DNA from 3 places in the Nicoliella sp. ESL1113 genome. Region 1 is predicted to be linked to each of the others. Evidence: riboswitches for the same ligand, from Rfam matches in the RefSeq annotation. Region 1 holds a riboswitch; each other region holds the start of a gene.
What was found. A riboswitch is a leader RNA that binds a small molecule or an ion and turns the genes downstream of it on or off. The one in region 1 is predicted to bind thiamine pyrophosphate.

Region 1 (2,273 bases):
GATACCCAGTTGGTAAATCGCCAGTCAAGGAAGTTGGTTGGGCAGCTGTTAAACTAGAAAGTAATGCCATTTCTGGATTACCAAAACAAGTCACTGCCCTTCACTGGCATGAAGAAATGTTCAAAATTCCAGCAGGGGCAGAACGTTTATTTTCCACCCCTGGCTTAAAGAACCAAGGGTTCGTGATGAACCATCGAATTGCGGGCCTCCAATTTCATTTGGAACCCAAGGCTAATAACGTTCGTGAGATGGTAGTGAATGATTTTCCATATATTAAGGACTCGATATTAGGCCAAAGCGCTCAAGAAATATTGAACACCCCAGTTCCAATTGAAAATAAGGCCGTCATGTTTAGAATACTAGATTACATTAATGAACAATAATCAATGAAAAAAGGCAGTAGCATTCACGAATGTGATTACTACTGCCCTTTCATTTGATATTTAGTTCATCGTTAATCCACCATCAACAGTGTAATTTTGACCTGTAATCCCATCACTTTCGTCTGATCCTAAGAATACCACCATCTTAGCAACCTGTTTCGGAGTAGTTACTGATTTAAGTGGCGTTTGATTGGCAATTAAGTCAAACACCTCGGGAGTAGTAACAGCACTGGCATTAGTGGTTCTAAGTAATCCCCCTGATACCATATTAAAACTAATCCCAGCACTCCCTAGCTCGGCTGCTAAGTTTCTAGTAAATCCAATCAATGCTGCCTTTGCAGTGGTGTATTCATGGTAAGGAACCACCGGATTTTGAAACAGGTTCGTCCCGATATTAATGACCTTCCCATAATGATTTTTAATCATATTAGGAAGCGCACTTTGGGTAACGTTAAAAGCACCCTTCAAGGTCCCGTCAATTTGTTTTTGATAGTCATCCCATGATAAATCTTGAAAAGCCTTTTGCTTAACGGGATCAAATTTAAACCCGACTAAAGCATTATTAACAACGACGTCTAGGCTTCCAAAATGATCAATTGCCTGCTTAACTAGTTCATCGATTTGACTTCTGTCCCTAACGTCGGCCTTGATCGCAATTGCATGGTCTGATCCAATTTCTTCAACTACTTGGTCAGCAGCGTCTTGATGATGGTAATAATTTACCACGACGTTAAAGCCCCGTTCACCAAATTGTTTCGCAGTTTCAGCGCCTAATCCTGAACTTGCTCCTGTAATTAAAACTGTTCTTGCCATTTGAAAAATCTCCTTAAAAGACTAATCGAATGAAGCAATAGCTTGATTTTATACACCTTTAATAATCCCTCCGCTAGCATTACCTAGATCAGGTTCATGGGTATCATCTCAGCCATTCCAGCACCCCATTAATCGGTATATTATTTGAATCCACTTATATATTAAGCGATAAAAATGAATTAATCAACTCAATATAAAAACACAATCCAATAACGAATTGTGCTTCATCTTAATTATTTAATAACTCGGTAGACAGCCTCCATTGGTTGGCGTTTCTTAGGCGTAATCGCTTGGTCACGATAACCAAAACTGACCATTACAGAAACGCTCCACTTTCTAGGATCGAATGCTCCATAATCAGACAGAATCCGATCAATGTTGACACGGTTAAAGCCCTCGATTGGACAACTATCAATGTCTAATGCTGCAGCGGCATCCATCATGTTCGCCAATGGAATGTAGGTTTGCTTTGAAGCCCAATCAAATAATTCACGCTCAGTATTTAACTTAAAATCATTTTCCTGAAAATTAATGATTTTTTTAGAGAACGGTGAATCAATGTCAAACGGGTGGCCTTGAACATCTTCGCTCATATGCTTAATATGAGGGGAATGAATATTCATATCCTTACGAGCTAAAATTACAACAAATTTATCAGCGCCGTCAAGGCTCTTTTGCGCCCCCCAGGCATCGTTATACATTGCCTGTTTCAATTCTTTATTTTCGATCAACAAAAATTGCCAAGGTTCAAGTCCCATTGAACTAGGTGATAATCTAGCGACCTCCATAATGGTATGCCAATCCCTATCGGAAATATGTTTGTTCGGATCATACTTTTTAGTCGCATACCTACGATGGGCTAAGTTAATTAAAGCTTCGTTTTTATCCATAATTGTCATCCTTTTTAATTGATATAATAATAAATTATCATTGATAACAATGTGCCGCAATTAATTCGCCCTCGCTCAGCTAATTATCGATCAGATTTTAATGGATTAGGCCTTTAAATCAAGGCATCATCATGATTAAGCGATAATTTGAAAATAATTATAAATAAATTAGATAAAACCCTTTACA
Region 2 (2,273 bases), 370 kb from region 1:
CCGAACCATCCCCCATCAGTAACACTTGGTGAAACATCGACTATTGGTCGTTCGTTCGTTACTTGATAGTGAGCATCTCTTAGTAATTCAACTGGTTTTGATTTCGCATCAAGATCAAGGGCTGGAAAGACTTCCCCACGCTCTTCGACCATTGACTTGCCACCCCACTTATAAATGGGCATGTGATTCTTCATCCAAAGGTCTGCCTTGGCAACTTGATCAATGTGATCTTCAACTTCTCTTATTACATCTCGATAGTCCTCATTTGGATAAAAATGAACCGTTACCCACAGTCTACATTCATCTGCAATAAAAGCGGCATTGCGACCCCCTTCAATTACAGCAGGATTAATCGTATCAGAACCAGGTTCTACTCCAGGATAACTTTTATTGACCGCCCAATCTCTTTCTAACTCGTTGAGACCAGAAATTACCTTTGCCATCTTTTCAATTGCGCTAGCAGCCCGTAGCTTTCCACCAGCATTCATCATCTGGCGTCTAGTAGCATCATGAAACGTTTGATCACTTTTGATCGTAATCCAACCAGTAATTACTCCGCCTTGGCCTTGAATATGAAAATCACTAATATCACCGACAATCGCAAAATCAGCTTTATGACCATGTTTGATTGCATCCCAAGTTCCGGCTTCACCACTTTCTTCACCAATAACTGATTCGAATTTTAATTCACCAGGTAGTTCTAGACCAGACTTATTCAACAATTGAATTGCCATTAGCATTGCAGCAAGGGCACCCTTCATATCTGCTACCCCGCGACCGATGACTATATCATCATTAATGACCATCTTGAACGGATCTGAATGCCATTTTTCATCCGATTGAATCGAGGCTACATCCATATGCCCATTTAAAATCAAACTTTGGTATTGATCAGATCCTGGTTTCGTCCCAACAACAATTGAATCATGAGGATAAAGATCCCATTGATCAACATTAAACCCATTTTGTTCAAGAAAGTCCCTAACAAATGCCTGAGCATCATCTGAGTTTCTGCCCGGTGGAGCGGGAGTGGGAAATGCCACTAGCTTACTTAATATTGCTAATAACTGATCTTTATTTTGATCAACATCGTTAATCAACGTCTTAATATCATTTACCATTAAAATAGCTCCCTATTTGTCACTATAATAAAAAGGAGATACTTCAAACAGAAGCATCCCCCCTAAATTCGCAAACCATTAGCTAATTTCAAAGGGCCACTTCCTTGCGCTGGTGCTAACCAGATTCAAGTTCAAAGGGTCAAATTAATTCTCAGCTAAATAGCTCCCCTAGTGACAGTTTATTTTTAATTTTAACGCCTTAATTATAAATTAAAGCTGCTTTTTAATCAAACTAAAATGTCCAATCAAAATGACACCCTAATTGATCAGTTTGTTGCGATTTCTACTCAAGTATTTAAATATCAACATGACCATTCCAATTAAAAACGGGATGAAGTAATAACAGATCCGATAGATCAAGGCCCAAATTACAATAATATCAGTTGAAATCCCCGCTCTTTGTAAACCAAATGTTAATGCGACTTCAAATGAACCGATTCCACCAGGAATTAATGACATCGCTCCCACAATTCCAGCAAAGACTAGCCCTAAGTAAGCTGCTCGTACATCAAAATGAATGTGCATGAAGTAACCGATACTCAAAAAGAATGCTAAACAACACACCCACTCCAAAGTTGAGCCAATCAAGAGGTGGAATAGATCGCGACGATTCAATGTATCGTTTTTGGCAATGAACGGAACTAATAAATAAAGCGGGAACAATAGGCACACTGCCTTAATCCAAAGTGGTTCCATTCCAAAGCGATCAATGTTAAGCAGTATTGCAAGAATATCATTAACGACTAAGCCCGTCATCGTGAACAAGGCGATTTGAGTAACAATCTTAGCAGTCTCTTTATTATTTTCCTGAACGCTGCCGAATAAAAAGATCCTAAGGCTCGCCCCGACCAATCCGCCAGATCCCCCGATGTTTGTGAACGTATTGATTACATAACTACTGGTGATCAACTCTGGCATTGAAATATCCATTTTGACCTTGCGAGTATAAGTAAAATCATAAATCATCATTGGGATGATCGAAAGCGCTCCTAAGATTATCAATGTAGCTAAACTGCCGATCGAAAGTAAATGACTAGCATGTACTAACTTATGCCAAGAAATTTGTTCAAAAATGGAGTGGATCGAATAAACCACGAAAACTAAAATCAATACTACATAAATCCGTTTAATAACGTTAGAGTAACTAGAAAA
Region 3 (2,273 bases), 360 kb from region 1:
AACCTTTAAATTCGGCATTTTAGCGAACATCGAATTCGGAAACGGATCTGCCATTAAAATAATTCCATCAACATCACTAGCTTTATCTAAAATTAACTGAGCATCTTGACCATCAACAACGACTGGTTCGAAACCCTTATCCTTAATTTCTTGACCCACAAAACGATTAATTGCTGGTGTAATCAATATTTTTTTAGTCATTTCAATCATCCTTTCATATGTTTAAAGTATAATCCAGTCACCGTTTAAAAGTACAGCGATAAACAATTTCATGCAACCACATTTCAAATTAGACCGAACCAATTTTAAACTTAAACCGTCTTAATGTTTGAATTTTAAAATTGAATGAGCTATACTGGATAAATAATTTAGCATATAGCATACATAGAATAAAAGGGAGGTAATATTATGAGTCAATATACACAATTAAAGACAAACTTGACTAATAACACGCTACCAAGTGAATATATCAAGGAAGCCTTAGCTTACGCTAATTACTTTCAAGCAGATCATCACGGTGTTTTGAATACTAACTACGTTGATATCATCAATGATCACTACGCTACGGCAGACTATTTAATTAAACTATTTAAACAAATCAATTTATCATTAAAATTTAAATCACAAGATCAAAAAGCACTATATAAAGTCGTTTTAGAAAGTGAAAACCAACCAATTAACCTGGAATCAATTACTAAGGATGATGTGCAAAATATCCACATCGTTCCAGTTAGTGTTCAAGATAAGGAAATCATTTTCAAAATCATCGACGATATGGTTGAAGAATACTTGGATGAAACTGATTCCGTTCACTTATAAAATAAAAAGTATCTTGACATTCGTATCATTTAATAATATCATTAACTCGTAAATTAAATATGTGGTCTGGGGCGCTGATTAAATTCGGCTGAGAAGTACTCATGGAACCTGATGCAGTTAGTACTGACGAAGGGAGACCGCTTAGTCATTGTCTACACGATTGATCGTGTTAGATACTATTTTTATTACTACTAAAAAGACTAGGGACCGCAAACTATTAAAAGAATAGGAGTGGTCCTTTTTGATTTAATAAAAATAGTATTTTCAAACGTCAGTTAAACACAATCAATTAATGTAGGGAGTTTGATAAAATGTCATTTTCACAAGAATTAATCAAAGAAGCACAACCATTTCTAGAATCAATCAAAAAGTGTGATTTTATCCAAGGAGTATTGGATAACAATCTAGATCCAAAAGCATTGGATTACTATGTTTCTCAAGACCTTCAATACGGTAACACTGAAACGATCGTCCAAGCATACTTAATTATCTATAGCGATCAATTCACCGATCAAAAAGATTTTGCTAAGTTGTTGAGTGATCACTTGGGAATCGATGAAGATGTTTTCGAAGGGATGACCGATGAAGATTGGGATACCATCAAAACTGCTAAGATGGAACCAGTCACATACTTATACACCCACCACCTTTTAGACCCAATTAAAACTAGAAATGCCATTGAAATTTTGGCACCATTTGAAGCTGGGGTCTGGGTATATGTAGAATTGATCAAGTACCTTGCTAGTACGAACAAAGTGACTAAGGACAACCCCTTCCATGGTTGGCTAGACTGTCTTGAAGGTGATGATTATCAACAAGTATCAGATGGTTTCTTAGCAGTCATGGACCGCGAAGCTGAAAAATGCTCCCCAGAAAAGTTAGCTGAAATCAAGGAAAGCTTCTTAAGAAGCTGTATGTTCGAATGGTACTTCTTTGATGCTTCATTCAAGCAAACCACTTGGGCTGATTGGAACAAAAACGTATTAGAAAACCAATGTCGAGGTAACTTACTATGAAATTAAGAACTCCACACTGGAATTTACAACAAATTATTATCGTAACACTCGTCGGGATTATCTGTGGGACTATCTATGCTTATGGTGTTAACTCCCTCTATAACTTCGCCAAAGTGGCATTGACGCCAGTTGGATTAAGCCCCTTTGTTGACAGTATTTTCACAGGGCTTTGGTTCATTGCTGCCCCACTAAGTATGTATTTCGTACCTGTCATGGGAGCTGGTATCATCGGTGAAACGATTGCTGCTACATTTGAAATGTTCCTTGGTGGACAATGGGGAGCGCTCACGATCTTCTTCGGATTGATTCAAGGACTTGGGAATGAATTTGGTTTCTTCCCACATAACTACCAACGATTTTCATGGACTAGTTGCTTATTAGGTGCATTTGGCGCAAACTTTATCGCATTTATATACATGCTATTCACTTCAGGATACA

Region 2: linked by a shared signal. The riboswitch ahead of ACSYTJ_RS08510 (acetylornithine deacetylase) and the one ahead of ACSYTJ_RS06855 (3-oxoacyl-ACP reductase) in region 1 are both predicted to bind thiamine pyrophosphate.
Region 3: linked by a shared signal. The riboswitch ahead of ACSYTJ_RS08470 (TenA family protein) and the one ahead of ACSYTJ_RS06855 (3-oxoacyl-ACP reductase) in region 1 are both predicted to bind thiamine pyrophosphate.

What each region holds. Positions count from the first base shown of each region.
Region 1 is NZ_CP196388.1:5,543-7,815, forward strand. It holds gene ACSYTJ_RS06850 (type 1 glutamine amidotransferase) at 1-383, shown strand, start outside; gene ACSYTJ_RS06855 (3-oxoacyl-ACP reductase) at 444-1,196, opposite strand; TPP riboswitch at 1,245-1,334, opposite strand; gene ACSYTJ_RS06860 (NAD(P)H-dependent oxidoreductase) at 1,430-2,086, opposite strand.
Region 2 is NZ_CP196388.1:377,135-379,407, reverse strand. It holds gene ACSYTJ_RS08510 (acetylornithine deacetylase) at 1-1,121, opposite strand, end outside; TPP riboswitch at 1,206-1,301, opposite strand; gene ACSYTJ_RS08505 (lysylphosphatidylglycerol synthase domain-containing protein) at 1,380-2,273, opposite strand, start outside.
Region 3 is NZ_CP196388.1:370,258-372,530, reverse strand. It holds gene ACSYTJ_RS08480 (phosphoglycerate dehydrogenase) at 1-201, opposite strand, end outside; gene ACSYTJ_RS08475 (hypothetical protein) at 409-819, shown strand; TPP riboswitch at 877-971, shown strand; gene ACSYTJ_RS08470 (TenA family protein) at 1,131-1,835, shown strand; gene ACSYTJ_RS08465 (ECF transporter S component) at 1,832-2,273, shown strand, end outside.